DNA from 3 places in the Intrasporangium sp. DVR genome. Region 1 is predicted to be linked to each of the others. Evidence: predicted binding sites of a transcription regulator. Region 1 holds the regulator's gene; each other region holds the start of a gene.
What was found. The regulator LexA, encoded in region 1, represses DNA repair genes until DNA is damaged. The targets are predictions, from matches to a motif close to TCGAACANNTGTTCGA.
Positions count from the first base shown of each region.

Region 1 (5,402 bases):
GCGGAGCTCATCGGACTCCTGCTCGGCCTGGCTGAGGCCACGAGCGTTGGCGATCATGACGCCGATGACACCCAGCACCATGGTGATCGCGGCCACGCCGTGGCTCACGTCCTTGAAGGTGTCCGGCCAGAAGAGGAAGAGACCGAGCTCGACCGCGAGGATCACCAGACAGATCCATGATGCGCGCCGTGCCCACTGAGCCACCTGACCGTTGAGCGGCGTGGGAGCCTCGTCGGCGGGCTGCATCGGGAGCTCGAGATCCTTCTGGGCGCTCGTGGCGCGCCGACGGTCCCGGCGGACGAGGAACCACTTGGCGAGCACGGCCAGCGCCGTGGCGATGAGGAGCGTGGTGATGTTGTTGCGCACGGCAGCGGCGGTGAGATCGAGGTTCTGCACGGGGTACTTGGAGCCGCACCCGGTGTCGACGACGGTCGGGACGAGCGCGACGACGAAGGCCATGAAACCCGAGAAGTCGAGCAACACGTCCTCGAGCGGGTCGTTGCCCTTGTAGACGATGAGGCACGCACCGACGGCGAACAGCCCGCCGATGAAGGCCCCCCGCGCGGGGGTGTGGTAGTACGCGCTGATCGACCCGAGGAGGCACGGCTCGCCGCGGAAGGTTTCCAGAGCCACCGCGATGAGAAGCGTGAGCAGGAGCGGGATCGTTGCCAACCGCAGGTAGCGATACGTGTTCAGCACAGCGGCCTCGTGCGACTGCCTCATGACTGCCCTCCCGAGTGTGCAGGCCTGGTGACGGTCAGAGTCTGGCGCGGCGCAGCGTGATACGCACGGCGAGCGTCACCCAGCCGGCGTGTGGGAGCGCGCAGCGGCAGACGGCCTCGTGAGGAGTGGCCGCTCAGACCCGGCGCAGAACCGCGGTGACCTTGCCGAGGATCGTGGCGTGGTCGCCGTCGATGGGGGAGAAGTCAGGGTTGTGCGGCAACAGCCACACGTGGCCGTCCCTGCGCTTGAAGGTCTTGACCGTCGCCTCGTTGTCGAGCAGCGCCGCCACGATGTCGCCGTTGTCAGCCGTGGGCTGCTGGCGGACGACGACCCAGTCACCGTCGCAGATGGCGGCCTCGATCATCGAGTCGCCGACGACCTTGAGAAGGAAGAGGTTGCCCTCGCCGACGATCTGCTTCGGCAGCGGGAAGACGTCCTCGACGACCTCCTCCGCGAGGATCGGCACGCCGGCCGCGATCTGTCCGAGCACCGGCACGTAGGCCGCCGCGGGTCGGGCGTCACCTGAGTCGGTCTCGGTGTCGTGCTGCGTCACCTGGCCGTCGAACGCGGAGGCCCGGCCGGCCCGGCGGCCGGTGGGCTCGGCGCCGGCATCAGGGGAGACGATCTCCAGGGCCCGGGGCCGGTTGGGGTCGCGGCGCACGTAGCCCTTTGCGACGAGGGCGTTCAGCTGATGAGAGACGCTCGAGGGGCTGGACAGGCCGACGGCGTCGCCGATCTCGCGCATGCTCGGTGGATAGCCGCGTCGCTCCACCGAGTTGCGGATCACCTCCAGGACGCGCCGCTGACGGACGGTCAGCCGGTCTCCCTTGTCCCGGTCCGGAAGCTCGGTCACGCCCATGCTGATCCCCTTCGTCATGCTCACGCGCTGCTTGGTGGCGACTCGTCTCAGGCTGTCACAACGGCCACTGTCGGTGGTGACTGGTGTGGTGTCTGTTGTGGATGAAGCCTATGGCGCTTCGAACACACTTGCCAAACATATGTTCGACGTGTCGCTCGACAATCTTCGAACGCGCGTGCTAGAAATTCGTACAGACGTTCTATCGAACATCCGTTCGCTCCGAGGAGGACACCATGGGCGCACAGGTTCTCGAGTTTCCCGTTCCGGTCCGGCCGGCACCGGCGCCTCGGCCGCGGCTCGTGCTCGTCCGGCCGGTCGCCCAGCCCACCTATCGGCTCACGAGCCGGGGCCGTTTGGTCGTCGCCTTCCTCGTTGCCCTGCTCCTCGCCGGGCTCGCGCTGGCTGTCGCCGGCCAGCTCGCCTCGGCCTCCGGGCGGCCCGAGTCGATCACCGTCGAAGCGGGTCAGACACTCTCCGAGATCGCGTCGCGCCAGCTGCCGCACCTGCCCATCGCTGAGGGTGTCGTCGAGCTCCAGCTCGCCAACAACCTCTCCACGTCGCACCTCCATGCGGGCCAGACGATCGTCATTCCTCAACTCTGAACAATTCATGAGGCATATGCCGCTCGGCTCGGTTCCGTCCGAGCGCTGAGCCAGCCTCTCCCAAGACGGCCGCGTTGGCTCCACCATCAGCGGCTGGTGCGCCGGCGCTTCGACCCCGCCGGAGCACCCGGGACGCCGCATCTCGGTCGCGTGAGCGACGGGGGTGCGGCGTCCGTGCGTGCGCACCCGGTGATCGAGTTCCCTGTGGAAAAGTCGAACGCCGGATTCGGCTCCCTTTCCTAGCCTCGACGAGATGGGGCTGGGAGGAGTCTGCACATGAGGTTTGGGGTGGATCCCGAGGCGTTGGTTCGCGACTCGGGGCACTATGCGGAGGCAGGTCGGGCGCTCGACCGGCTGGACGTTCCGGGCGCGCTCGCGCCGTTGCAGCGGGCGTTTCCCGGTGGCCTGACTGCGGCGACGATCCGGGAGCTCGGGTCCGCGTGGGCCGATCGGCTCCTGCGTGCTCGGCTCGGACTCCACGGTGTCCAGGCTGACCTGGCCGGCGCGGGGGAGGCGTACGCCGAGGTCGAGCAGGTCGCCACGCGAGCGCTCTCCGGACACGGTGACCTGTCATGAGCGGGCAGATTGCCGTCCGCGACATCAGGGCGTTCCGCCCCGCGCTGGTGCTCGAGGTGGCACACCGGCTCGAGGTCCAACGGCGGCGCGTGGTCGGGGCGACCGACGCCGCGTTGCGGGCGCGATCCGTGCGCCGGTCGTGGACGGGTCCTGCGGCCGACTCGGCCGCAGAGGCGCAAGCCCGGGCTCTGGCCGTCTTGGGGGACCTCGCGGCCCGGATCGGGGTGAGCGCCTCGGTGCTCCACCGGCTCGCGGAACGAATGGAAGCGTGCCTCGGCTTGGTCCGCCGAGCTGATCGGCTGGCCGAGCACCGCGGCGCCTGGACCGACGCGGATGGCCTCGTCCAGGTGCCGCATCGGTTCAGCACGGGCGATGCCACCCTGGACGCGCATGTGGCCCGGCTCGACGCCCTCATGGTGGACGAGGTGGGTCGGTGCCTCAGGGAGGCGATGCGGGTGGCCGGGGAGACCGATGCTGACGTCCGGCGCCGTCTGCGCGCGGCAGCTGGCGAGCCGATGGTCCTGGCTGTCGGGGACGAGCTGGGTCTGGTGCCGCCCCCGCCTGACGGCGGGGTGGGGCGACCGGACGGCGCCTTCGCCAACGCAGCGTGGTGGCGCGGCCTCACCGTCAGTGAGCGGCGCTCGGCCATCTCCGAGCACCCGGAGTGGGTCGGCCCCCGGGACGGCATTCCGGCGTGGGACCGCCATCAGGCCAACCTGATCCTGCTCTCGCGCCTGCGGGGCCAGGTGTCGGAGGACCTCCGCAACGCGGGCGCCATTCCGCAACGCACGGACGTCCCGGCGTGGGAGCGGGCGACGTCGATCGCGGCCATTGATGCCCTCCTGGCCAAGCGTGACGGAGTGACGCGGCACCTGCTCCTCATCGACATCTCCGGCCCGGTGGTTCGGGCGATCACCACCGTGGGGGACATCGATCGCGCCGGCCACGTCGCGACCTACGTCGCTGGGCTCTCCACGCGCCCGGGCAAGGACCTGCGGACGTACGACGAGCGGTTCGTGCGTCTGCGCAGACTCGCCCTGACGCAGACCCGGGAGAAGGGCGAGACCGGCGATGTCGCGATTGCCGTCTGGCTGGGCTACCCGGCTCCGCAAGGGCGGGACGGGGGCTTCAGCAGTCGTTCGGTCCTGCGTGCCGACGTCGCGCGTGACTGGGCCGACGACCTCGCCTCGTTCACCAATGGCATCGATGCCAGCCGGGACATGCCGGTGCACCAGACGCTGATGGCGCACTCCTACGGCTCGGTGCTCGCCGCGTTCGCGCTGCGGCACGTGATGCGGGTCGACGACGTCGCGTTCTTCGGCTCGCCGGGGACGTCCCTGGACTCACTGGCAGCGGCCGGTCTCAAGCCCGGGGCGCTGAACGTCCTCGCGGCTCCCACCGATCCCGTGGCGATGACGGACTGGCACGGCCTGGACCCCCGCGACATCCCGGGCGCCACGACGCTCGGCGCGACCCCCGCGCTCAAGCCGGGCACGACGGACCAGATGCTCACGGAGTCGATCCTGCACAGCGCCTACCTCGACGAGGGCACCACTGCCGAGTTCAACCTCGCGGCGATCGTCGCAGCGCGTCCGGACCTGCGTGTCTGGCCGAGTGACTGGCCGATGGTGACCATGCCGGAGCCACCGACGTGACGGATCATCCGTCAGCCGTACGCCACGCCGAAGAGACCGAAGCGGCCCGCAGAGATGGAAGGAAGAGATGAAGGACGAAGACGGACGGACCCTGGTGTCGGCCACGGGCGCCGCGGTGATCGGCTCGGTGTGGTTCATCGGATCGGTGCTCATGGGAGTGGGCTCCTCGACGCGGGCTGAGCTGGGGGAGTGGGTCGAGATGTCGCTCGCCTGGGCCGGCCTCACGGTCTTCCCGGCCATAGTGCTGCTCCTCATCTGGTCCTACCTGGACTGACGTCGGCGAGACCAGTGGGGCGCCTGTGACGTTTGTGCAGGTCACCGCCTCGTGTCCGACACGCCACGCCGAAGTTCCTCAACCGGCTTGATTACGGAACCGTCTCGTGCCTACAGTTACCCCTACATCTAGTAGTTACATGGCTGTAAGTCGTCCACATGTAGTCCCCAGCGCATCGGACGTTACACACAGCTCATCCACACGCTGTCCCCAGCTCTGTCCCCAGAGCGAGCTCAGCGGCATACGACATCTGCTTCTCGAGGAGGTGAGCGCACGTGCACTGCCCCTTCTGCCGGCACACGGACTCGCGCGTCATCGACTCACGCACCACGGACGACGGCACCGCCATCCGGCGGCGCCGGCAGTGCCCCGAGTGCAACCGTCGCTTCACGACGATCGAGACCTCCAGTCTCAGTGTCGTCAAGCGGTCGGGCGCCTCGGAGCCGTTCAGCCGGGTCAAGGTCCTGTCGGGGGTGCGCAAGGCGTGCCAGGGCCGTCCGGTCACCGAGGACGACCTCGCCCTGCTCGCCCAGAAGGTCGAGGAGACCATCCGGGCGCAGGGCAGCGCGGAGATCGAGGCACACGAGGTCGGCATGGCCGTCCTCGAGCCGCTCCGCGAGCTGGACGAGATCGCCTATCTCAGGTTCGCCAGCGTCTACCAGGCCTGGGAGACGCTCGAGGATTTCGAAGGAGCCATTGCGGTCCTTCGAGCC
Region 1 covers NZ_BAABZW010000019.1:143,145-148,546, reverse strand. The annotation lists gene ABWV20_RS14640 (hypothetical protein) at 1-723, opposite strand, end outside; gene lexA (transcriptional repressor LexA) at 857-1,600, opposite strand; gene ABWV20_RS14630 (LysM peptidoglycan-binding domain-containing protein) at 1,816-2,184, shown strand; gene ABWV20_RS14625 (hypothetical protein) at 2,461-2,760, shown strand; gene ABWV20_RS14620 (alpha/beta hydrolase) at 2,757-4,415, shown strand; gene ABWV20_RS14615 (hypothetical protein) at 4,483-4,689, shown strand; gene nrdR (transcriptional regulator NrdR) at 4,965-5,402, shown strand, end outside.

Region 2 (5,402 bases), on a different contig from region 1:
TGGTATCCGCTCCGCGCCGACCTCGCCCAAGGACTCTGGCTCGCCGTTCTCCTCGTGGCGGGCGTGGGCCTGCTAGGGGCGTCGCCGGCGCGGCGAGAGACGGTGCTCCTTGCCGTTACCGTCCTTGGCATCGCCGCTTTCACGATTCTCTTCCAGGGCCGGTCCAGGTATCTCTTCGCGTTCGCCCCGGTGGTCGTCGCCCTCGCTGCGGTGAGCCGATCGGGCATCGACCTCCGATCGGTCCGGGAGCGGCTCCACCGCCGGTAGCCGGTCACTCGGGAGCAGGAAGCCGTGCCGGTTGAGGCAGAGCACCTTCGCGTGCTCGACCGGGCCGTGCGTGCTCGCCAGCTTGCTGCGCCAGAGGATCTCGGCCACCGTCCCGCACTCGGGACACCTCGTCAGTTCCATCGTTCCCCCCTTTGCGCGTCCCGGATGAGTGCCGTTCCCGACCGCTGTCGCCGGGCCACTGTGATCTCTCCAAGAGTTGAGGAACGGGCTGTAGATACGGCTGGCGTGTTCTGGCTCACATCCAGGGCTGGAATGACCGACAATAGTTGATGGTTCAACTACCTGTCCGATCCATTCACGACCAGCCAGGAAGAGAGACATGACCAAGATCGCCATCGTCACCGGAAGCGTCCGCCCGGGCCGCCAGAGCCTCAACGTCGCCACGTGGGTCAAGTCCATCGCAGACCAGCGCTCCGACGCGGAGTTCGAGGTCGTCGACCTCGCCGACTTCGAGCTGCCCGTCTGGGACGAGGCGCTGCCACCGTCCTACGGCCCCGGCGCCAAGGCGCACAGCAAGGCGTGGTCCGCGCGGATGGACGAGTTCGACGGCTACGTCTTCGTCGTCTCCGAGTACAACCACTCGATCACCGGCGCCCTGAAGAACGCCCTCGACTACCTCTCGCCCGAACTGCACAACAAGGCGGCCGGTTTCGTCTCGTACGGCTCGGCCGGCGGTGCCCGGGCGGTCGAGCACCTGCGCGGCATCCTCTCCGAGATGCAGGTCGCGCACGTCCGCAACGGCGTCCTGCTCTCGATCTTCACCGACTTCGAGAACTTCTCCATCCTGGCCCCGACCGAGCCGGCCACGGCAGCGGTCCAGCCGATGCTCGATCAGCTCGTCGTCTGGACCAAGGCGATGGAGGCGGTCCGCGCCGGTCGGTTCGCGCCGGTCGACGCAGACGCGGTCGCCTGACGGGGGACAGCGGGGGCCACAGCCGCCGGCTCACGGGCAGATGCGCGCGCCCGTGAGCCGGCTCCGCTCACCTGATCGGGGAGGCGAGGACCTCGTCGACGAGCGCCAACGCTGCGGGATCGCCCGTGCGGGTGACCTCTCCGTGAGAAGGCCGGTTCCAGAGCCAGCAGTCGAGGTCGCCCGCGGTCCCGGCCACTTCGGCGACTGAGGCCTGGTCGGGCCCGTCCCAGACCGCGAGCCGGCGTTCGTCCCACCTGTCCCCATCCGGGTCCACCCCGGTGACGTGGACCGGCATCACCGTCCACGTGTGAAAGCCGTCGACGACCGCGATGGTGACGCTCGGGCCGAGCGCCGCGCTCCGAAGGTCGTACTCAGCGGGAAAGCCCCGCATGACGCGCAACACCTCATCGACCCCGTCGGCGGCCAGGCGGCAGTCGACCGGTGACGGCTCCGCTCCGATCGTCAGCTCCGCGTCGATGCGGTGGATGAGGGCCTCATGGGCCTGGCGTCGGCTGATGTAGCCGGCGGTGTGGTCCGTGTGCCACATCCACAGCTCGGTCTGCGGATCCAGCGAGGCGAGCACCCGCTGCAGCCGCTCGGTCGAGCGGTCGAAGTGGGCGAGCAGACCCGCATGGTCCGAGGGCCGGGCCACCCGCTGGGCGTCGAGCCCCCGAACCTGGTCCTGTTGCCTCATGCCGCCCTCAGCAACCGCGCCCCAGAACCACTGCACCTCTGCGAGGTGCCACAAGAGGGAGTCGGCGTCCCAGTCCTCGCACGTCGGGACGCGCTCGGATCCTGCGGCGCCGGCGAGCAGCTCCCGGAAGCGCGCCGACTCCTCCCGCAGGTGGTCGAGGTAGGGGACGACTGGGGCCCGGCCTTCGGCTGGGGGCGAGCTCAGCGGCATACGTCTCTCTCCTAACGGACGCCCGCGACCCGGAACTGCACGGAGATACGAGGGCCGACGGGCTCTGTCGTCTTGGGGATCGCGTGGTCCCACGTGCGCTGGCAGGACCCTCCCATGACCACGAGGTCACCATGGGCGAGGGGAAAGCGCAAGGACCTCTGCCGGGCGCCCGCGAGATGGCCGCCGTCGCGCGGCCGTAGCGCGAGGGTGCGCTCGGAGCCGAGCGAGAGGATCGCGACGATGGTGTCGCGGTCCTTGGACCGCCCGATCCGGTCGCCGTGCCAGGCGACGCTGTCGCGTCCATCGCGGTAGAGGCACAGGCCGGCAGTGACGAACGGCTCGCCGAGCTCGCCCCGGTAGTGGGCGCTGAGGGCATCCCGGGCCGCGTCGAGCATCGGATGCGGGAGCCGCTCGCCGGCCCCGTAGAACTTCGTCAGCCGCGGGACGTCGACGATGCTGTCGTACATCTTCCGGCGCTCGGCGTGCCACGGGACGCAGCGGACGAGCGTGGTGAACAGCTCGTCGCCTGCGGAGAGCCAGCCCGGTCGCACGTCGACCCAGGCGCCGGCGGCGAGCTCGGTGCGGTGCATGCCGGACGCCAGATCACCGAGCGCCATCTCGTCGGCGAGGTCCAGCAGGGACCCCTGGAGCGTGAGTTCCATCCAGCCACTGTAACCCACCATCTCGAACGGGTGTTCGATCTGCGGTCGTTTCATCGACGAGCCCCGGCGGGGCTGCCGCCTGCCGGGACCCGGACGCGAGACAATGGCTCCATGCCCCTCTACCGTGACGAGGCGATCGTCCTGCGCACCCACAAGCTGGGCGAGGCCGACCGCATCATCACGATGCTGACGCGCACCAGGGGCCGGGTCAGGGCGGTCGCCAAGGGGGTCCGCCGGACGAAGTCCCGGTTCGGCTCGCGGCTGGAGCCCGGGATGGTCGTGGACGTGCAGTGCTACGAGGGCCGCAACCTCGACACGGTGACGCAGGTCGAGACCCTGGCCGCCTACGGCGACGCGATCGCCCGGGACTACGCCGCCTGGACTGCCGCGTCCGCGATGCTCGAGACGGCGATCCAGCTGAGCGAGGAGCACGAGCCGCAGACCCAGCAGTATCTCCTGCTGTCCGGTGCGCTCCGCGCCCTCTCCGAGCGCGTCCACGAGCCTTCGCTCGTCCTCGACGCCTTCCTGCTGCGCTCCCTCGCCGTCGCCGGCTGGGCCCCGAGCTTCCACGACTGCGCCCGTTGCGGTGCCGACGGACCGCACCGTGCGTTCAACGTCCAGTCCGGCGGGGCCGTGTGCCCCCTCTGCCGACCGCCCGGCTCGAGCGCACCCGCCCCGGAGACGTTCGCGCTGCTGGCGGCCCTGCTGTCCGGTGACTGGGAGCTGGCTGACGCCAGCGACGAGCGGCATCGGCGCCAGGGCAGTGGCCTCGTCGCAGCCTTCCTCCAGTGGCACCTCGAGCGCGGTGTGAGATCGTTGCGCCTCGTCGAGCGAACCTGAGCCGACCGATCGACCGACCCGGAGAACCATGACCACGCCCTTCCCGCACCCCTCGGGTGCGCGGCCCCCCTCGATCCCCGGACCGGCGCTGCCGAAGCACGTCGCCATCGTCATGGACGGCAACGGCCGGTGGGCCAACGCGCGTGGCCTGCCCAGGACGCGGGGGCACGAGGCCGGCGAGGCGTCCCTGCTCGACGTCGTCGCAGGGGCGATCGAGGTCGGGGTGACCCACCTGTCGGCCTACGCCTTCTCGACGGAGAACTGGCGCCGCTCGCCGGACGAGGTGCGCTTCCTCATGGGCTTCAACCGCGACGTCATCCGGAGGCGGCGGGACCAGCTGCACGAGTGGGGCGTGCGGATGCGGTGGGTCGGCCGGACGCCCCGCCTGTGGCGGTCGGTCATCAAGGAGCTCGAGGTCGCGCAGGAGCTGACGAAGGACAACACCGGCCTGACCCTCTACTTCTGCGTCAACTACGGCGGGCGGGCGGAGATCGCCGACGCCGTCCAGCGGATCGCCGAGGACGCGCGAGCCGGTCGCCTGCGACCGAGCTCGGTCGACGAGCGGACCATCAAGCGCTACCTCGACGAGCCGACGATGCCCGACGTCGACCTGTTCATCCGGTCGTCGGGGGAGCAGCGGACGAGCAACTTCCTCCTGTGGCAGTCCGCCTACGCCGAGATGGTGTTCCAGGACCAGCTGTGGCCCGACTACGACCGGCGCGACCTGTGGGCTGCGATCGAGGAGTACGTCGCCCGCGACCGCCGCTACGGCGGCGCCGTCGACCAGCCGACATCGAGCTGACTCCGAGCTGACATCGAGCTGACTCCGAGCTGACTCCGAACTGACCCGAGCTGACTCCCGCCACCGGAGGGGTATGCCGCTGGGCTCGCTCCGTGGGGAGTGTGCCGGCGCCGCCCTACCGCACTCGACGTCGCGTGGCCTGCCTGGGCTCCTGCGCCCTCAGCGGCTGCAGTCGCCGCAGGTGCCGAAGATCTCGAGGGTGTGGGTCACGTCACTGAAGCCGTGCTGAGCCGCGACCCGGTCGGTCCACTGCTCGACCGTCGGACCCTCGACCTCGACGGTCCGGCCGCAGGCACGGCACACCAGGTGGTGGTGGTGATGGGTCGAGCAGGCGCGGTAGACAGCCTCTCCCTCGTCCGTGCGCAGGACGTCCACGGTGCCGGCCTCGACCATGGCCTGCAGCGCCCGGTAGACCGTCGCCAGGCCCACCCCCTCACCCGCCTCACGGAGCCGGGCATGCACGGTCTGGGCCGAGGTGAAGTCGTTGCACTTCTCGAGCAGCTCGGCGACGGCCGCCTGCTGACGGGTCGGCTTCCGCGGGGCGGTCGTCACGGCGCCACCTCCTCTGTCGTCTCGGCGTCCGTGGCGATGACCTCGCCGTGCTCGTCGTAGTGCCCGTGATGGGGAGCGTGCAGGTGTCCGTCGTGGACGTAGTCGACGTGGTCCTCGTGGGGCACCGTCTCGTGGCCACACCCGGGTCCGTGCTCGTGGTCGTGGCCCTCGGCGATGTCGTGCCGGGCGCCACGCAGGTGTGCGGTGACGCTGGTCGCGACGGCGATGACGAGGAACAGCCCGATGGCGACGAGCACGATGGTTCCTCCGGAGGGCGTGTTGAGCGGGTACGACGCGAGCACCCCACCCACCGCGGAGAGGAGGCCGAGCCCGACGGCCCAGCGGACGCCCGACCTGAAGCTGCGGGCGAACAGCTGGGCGGCGGCGTTGGGCACGATCATCAGGGCGCTGATGAGGAGCAGCCCGACGATCCGCATGGCG
Region 2 covers NZ_BAABZW010000002.1:20,519-25,920, forward strand. The annotation lists gene ABWV20_RS02660 (glycosyltransferase-like membrane protein) at 1-267, shown strand, start outside; gene ABWV20_RS02665 (NADPH-dependent FMN reductase) at 608-1,201, shown strand; gene ABWV20_RS02670 (maleylpyruvate isomerase family mycothiol-dependent enzyme) at 1,269-2,105, opposite strand; gene ABWV20_RS02675 (alpha-ketoglutarate-dependent dioxygenase AlkB) at 2,117-2,767, opposite strand; gene recO (DNA repair protein RecO) at 2,879-3,607, shown strand; gene ABWV20_RS02685 (isoprenyl transferase) at 3,636-4,409, shown strand; gene ABWV20_RS02690 (Fur family transcriptional regulator) at 4,569-4,961, opposite strand; gene ABWV20_RS02695 (metal ABC transporter permease) at 4,958-5,402, opposite strand, start outside.
Region 2: a site for LexA is predicted at 2,790-2,805, ahead of ABWV20_RS02675 (alpha-ketoglutarate-dependent dioxygenase AlkB). Genes of this name have one in related genera too.

Region 3 (5,402 bases), on a different contig from region 1:
ACCGAGCAGGGACTCGATCACCGACCGGTCCGCCTCTCCGGCGAGCTCGAGCGCGAGCGCCACGAGGACCGTGCGCTTGCCCTCGCGAAGGTCGTCGCCCGCCGGCTTGCCGGTCGCCTCCGGGTCCCCGTAGACGCCGAGGAGGTCATCGCGCAGCTGGAACGCCTCGCCGAGGGCCAGGCCGTAGGCGGACAGGTCGTCGAGAGCGGTCTCGGGAGCGCCGCCGACCCGGGCGCCGATGAGCAACGGGTGCTCGATGGTGTACTTGGCGCTCTTGTAGCGGATGACGTTGCGGGCCGACGCGATCCGGGCCTCGAGGTCGAGCCCCTGCCAGCCTCGGACGGACTCGAGCAGGTCGAGGAACTGGCCGCCCATCAGCTGGGTGCGCATGAGGTCGAAGGTGCCGCGCCCACGCGCCAGCTCGTCGGCGGGCAGCCCACAGGTCGAGTAGAGCTCGTCGCACCAGGTGAGGCAGAGGTCCCCGGCGAGGATCGCCGCGCCCTCGCCGAAGCGGGCGCCGTCACCGGCCCACCCGCGGGCCCGGTGCAGGTCGGCGACGGCCCGGTGCGCCGAGGGCATGCCGCGACGCGTGTCACTCCGGTCCATGACGTCGTCGTGCAGCAGGGCGGCCGCCTGGAAGAACTCCATGCTGGCGGAGAGTCGAACGAGGGCGTCGGAGTCGTCGCCCCCGCCGCTCCGGTATCCCCAGTAGAGGAAGCTGGCCCGCAGCCCCTTGCCACCGGTCAGCAGACGTGAGACGGAGTCGACGAGCGGGGCGATGTCGTCACCGATCTCGGCCAGCGCCGTGCTCGCGCCGCGGATGTGCCCGTCGACCGCCTGCTGGACCCGGCGGCGCAGGGCGTCGAGGTCGGTTGGGCTGGTCACGCACGCTCCTCCATCGCTCGGCATGCGGAAGGCCCGCACGTCGCCGTCAGCCTACGCGGGCGCCTGCCCGATCCGTGGCACGGGTGGCCGTCGTTCGGGCCGGCCGATCTATGGTGGCCGCATGGCACACGGCATGGCTTCCTCCATGACTCGCGCAGAGCGCTTCACGCGGTCGCTGGTCGCGATGGTCACGTCCGAGACGCCTACCTTCAGCTTCGAGTTCTTCCCGCCGAAGGACGACGCTGCCGCCGAGCAGCTCTGGGGTGCCATTCGCAGTCTCGAGAAGGTGTCGCCGAGCTTCATCTCGATCACCTACGGCGCGGGCGGCAGCACCCGCGACCGCACCGTCCGACTCACGCAGCGTGTGCTGGAGGAGACCTCCCTCACGCCGATGGCGCACCTGACCTGCGTCGGACACTCGGTGGCGGAGCTGCGTCAGGTCGTCGGGCACTACGCGGCGGCCGGTGTCCGCAACATCCTCGCACTGCGCGGCGACCCCGAGGGGGGCCTGGGCCGGCCGTGGGTGGCCCACCCGCAGGGTCTCAACCACGCCGACGAGCTCGTCCGTCTCATCAGGGGCCTCGGCGACTTCACCGTCGGGGTCGCGGCGTTCCCGGACGGTCACCCCGAGTCCCGGAGCATCGAGGACGACGTCGAGACCCTGCTGCGCAAGGAGCGGGAGGGCGCCGAGTTCGCCATCACCCAGATGGTGTTCGACGTCGACCACTACCTGAGGCTTCGCGACGAGCTGGTCCGTCGCGGTTCCGGGCTCCCCGTGATCCCCGGTCTGATGCCGATCACCAACACGCGCCAGGTGATACGGATGGCCGAGCTCGCGGGACAACCCATGCCGACGGCGGTCACCGATCGCCTCGAGCGACACGGCGACGACGCTGAAGCAGTGCGTCAGGAGGGCCTGGCCATCGCCACCGAGGCGGCGCGTCGGATGCTCGACGAGGGCGCACCCGGCATCCACTTCATCACGATGAACCGGTCGTCTGCCACGCTCGAGGTCTTCGGCAACCTCTGAGCCGACCCGAGGGCCGCGGTCGGGCAGCCGAGCCGGCCCAGCGGCATACGCGAAAGGCCGATCCACGAGCGGATGGCACCCCTGCAACCCTCCGTTCGCGGACCGGCCCGCGGTGCCACTCTGCCGGGACCGCGACCGGGCTGCCTGAGCACGCGTACTCAGTTTGTCCGGTTCAGGCAGTATGCCGCTGAGCTCGCTTCCGTGGGCCCGAAACGGCCCGCTTGCGCTGGGCGGATAACCAGGGGATGCCGGGTGATACCGGATCAGCGCCGGGCTCCTGAAGGTCGAGGCTCGTGGTTGCAGCCGGTCGGTGGTGGGGGTTAGGCTGGCGATATCGAACACATGTTCGAATGTGTTCCACACAGGTCCACAACCAAGTTCAAGTCGTCGGCAGGGTGTTCGGGCGTCCGCGGTGGAGCAGCGGTCGTCCGGGTCGTGTTCTCCCGCCTCGGCGTGTGTCCCGAAAGGAGACGTGTCGTGGTGCGCAGGTTCAGTGATCCGGTCGCGGTCCGGGTGGGGGAGCCAGACCGGCCGGAGGCGTTCATCTGGCGCGGTCGCCTCTACGTCGTCCGCGGCGTCCTCTCGCACTGGCGGGAGCGTCGCGCCTGGTGGCGGGATGCGCTCGACGCGCAGGAGGCGGATGTCCGGCCGGGGAGATCGATCGCGGCCGCAGCGAGCGAGCAGCAGGTCTGGCGGGTCGAGGCGAGCCCCGGGTGGTCGTTCGCGCCCGGGGTCTACGACCTCGCCCACGACGAGTCGGCCCAGGGCGACCAGTGGTCCCTCGTCCGCGTCGCCGACTGAAGGAGATCTGATGACTCTCGCATCCGGTGGGGCCCCGGCTTCACGGTCAACCTCAGGTTCAATGTCGTCCGCCTCGACGTCAGCACCAACGTCAGCACCAACGTCAGCACCACCCGCCCGGCAGAGGCCCGGCGGTGCAGACCGAGGGTCGGCCGGCCGCGGCACGATGGCATTCCCCCGACCACCCCTGCCCCCAGCGGTCCTCGACCTGCTCGGGCGGGCCAGGGGCACGCTCGAGGAGGGCTGCCGCACGGCCGACGCCTCGGAGCGCTACCGGGATGCCCACCTGGGGGCGCTTCGCGCAGCTGCCGCTCTCGTGGCAGCCCGCACCACTCCCTCTCCCCGGTCCCGGCCGCGCAGCGTCTGGCAGGTCCTCCCGGGGGTCGCCCCGGAGCTCGCCGAATGGGCCGCCTTCTTCGCGGCCTGCTCCGCCCACCGCTCGGTCATCGACCGGGGCGGGTGGATCCCGGCCCGGGAAGCCGACGACCTGCTCCGCCAGGCGGAGATGTTCCTGGAGATCGTCCAGGGCATCCTCGGGGTCCCGATCACCGTGCCCCTGCCCGACCTCACCACGCCGCTCCGCGGGACCCGACTCGTCCGATGAGCGACAGCTTCGTCCACCTGCACGTCGCGTCGGGCTACTCGATGCGATACGGCACCGCCAAGCCGGAGCAGCTCGTCGAGCGGGCGTCCGCCTTCGGGCAGCCGGCGCTCGCTCTCACGGATCGCGACGGGCTCTACGGGGCGGTCAAGTTCGTCCGGGCCTGCATGGACCGGGATGTCGACCCGATCCTCGGGGTCGACCTCGCCCTCGGCCCGGACCCGATCGAGCCGCGCCGCTTTCCCGGCGCGACGGGCGGAGCGCGCAGTGGTTTTGGGACCGGCAGGGCTCGGGCCGGCGATGGGGGGCGGGGCCGCACCCCGGTACGAGGCGGCGCCTTGGTCGACCCGCGACGGCCCCGTGTCACCGTCCTGGCCCGGGGGAGTCGCACCGGTCTTCCCCCGGGAGCCGGGTGGGCGGCGCTCTGTCGGCTCGTCACGGACACCCACCTGAGTGGCGAGCGGGGCAACCCGGTGACGACCGCACGCCTGCTCGCCGAGCACGCCCGACCGGCGTCCTCGGGATCCCCGCTCGTCGTGCTCCTCGGCCCCGACTCCGATGTCGGTCGCGCGGTGCTGGCCAAGAAGCACTCACTCGCCCGCGCCGCCCTGGAGCGGTGGCGCGAGCTGCTCCCGCACGACGGACTCGCCGTCGAGATCGTCTGCCACGGGGGTCCCGAGCACCTCCCCGGGAGCCTGGGGCAAGCCGGCCGGATGCTCGCGCTCGCCGCAGAGGTCCGGGTCCCGACGGTGATCACGGCAGCAGTGCGGCACGCCGACCCACAGGACGCCGCCATCGTGGACGTCCTCGATGCGGCGCGCCGGCTGGTCGCACTCGACGCGCGTCACCTCGACCGGGTCACCACCGCCGGGCACCTCTCGCCGACCCCGGTCATGCACGCCCTCGCCCGTGACGTCGTCCAGGTCTCCGGCCCGGGCCTCGTCGGTGGGGGACCCCTGGTGCGGCAGCAGGCCGCCGAGCTGGTTGCCCGCACGACCACGCTGGCCACCGAGTGCGTCCAGGACCCCCGCGCCGACCTGGGCATCGGTTCGGTCCACCTCCCCGAGCCGGGCGTGCTCGGCATCCGTGAAGGGGTCAACCCGCAGGCGGTCCTGGCGAGGCGGTGCCGCGAGTCGATCGCGACGCGCTACCCCGACCACAGCGGCAGCCAGCTCGCAGCGGTCAGCGAGCGGCTCGAGGACGAGCTGCAGGTGATCGAGACACTCGGCTATGCGACGTACTTCCTCACCGTGGCACAGGTCTGCGACCTCATCCGTGAGATGGGGGTCCGGGTCGCGGCACGGGGATCGGGGGCGGGCTCGGTCGTCAACTACCTGCTCGGCATCTCCGGGGTGGAGCCGCTGCGGCATGGCCTGCTCATGGAACGGTTCTGCTCACCCCTGCGGGCCGAGCTGCCCGACATCGACATCGACGTCGAGTCCGCCCGGCGCACCGAGATCTACGAGCGGATCCTCGACCACTTCGGCGGCGAACGCATCACCTGCGTCTCGATGATGGACACCTACCGGGTGCGCCACGCGATCCGCGACGCCGGTGCGGCGCTCGGCCTGCCGCCGCAGGAGATCGACGCGATGGCCAAGGCGTTTCCCCACATCGCGGCCCGCAACGTCCGCAACGCGCTTGCCGAGCTGCCCGAGCTCCGGGCGAGTGGGCTCGACGTGCCGCGGCTCCAGCTGATGTACGACATCGTCGAGCGACTCGACGGGCTGCCCCGCCACATCGCGCTGCACCCCTGCGGAGTGGTGCTGTCCGACTCCGGGCTCCTCGACCGGACCCCGGTCGAGGCGAGCTGGCTCGGCTTCCCGATGAGCCAGTTCGACAAGGACGACGTCGAGGCGCTGGGCCTGCTCAAGCTCGACGTCCTCGGCATCCGGATGCAGTCGGCGATGGCCCACGCAGTGACGGAGGTGGAGCGGGTCGACGGGACGAGGGTCGACCTCGACGACGAGACCTGTGTCCCCCTCGACGACGGTGAGACCTTCGAGCTGATCCGGTCGACCAGGACGCTCGGCTGCTTCCAGATCGAGAGCCCGGGGCAACGTGAGCTCATCGGCAAGTTCGGGC
Region 3 covers NZ_BAABZW010000006.1:50,452-55,853, reverse strand. The annotation lists gene ABWV20_RS07620 (polyprenyl synthetase family protein) at 1-885, opposite strand, end outside; gene metF (methylenetetrahydrofolate reductase [NAD(P)H]) at 1,007-1,915, shown strand; gene ABWV20_RS07610 (DUF6504 family protein) at 2,393-2,716, shown strand; gene ABWV20_RS07605 (SAV_6107 family HEPN domain-containing protein) at 2,883-3,320, shown strand; gene ABWV20_RS07600 (DNA polymerase III subunit alpha) at 3,317-5,402, shown strand, end outside.
Region 3: a site for LexA is predicted at 2,250-2,265, ahead of ABWV20_RS07610 (DUF6504 family protein). Genes of this name have one in related genera too.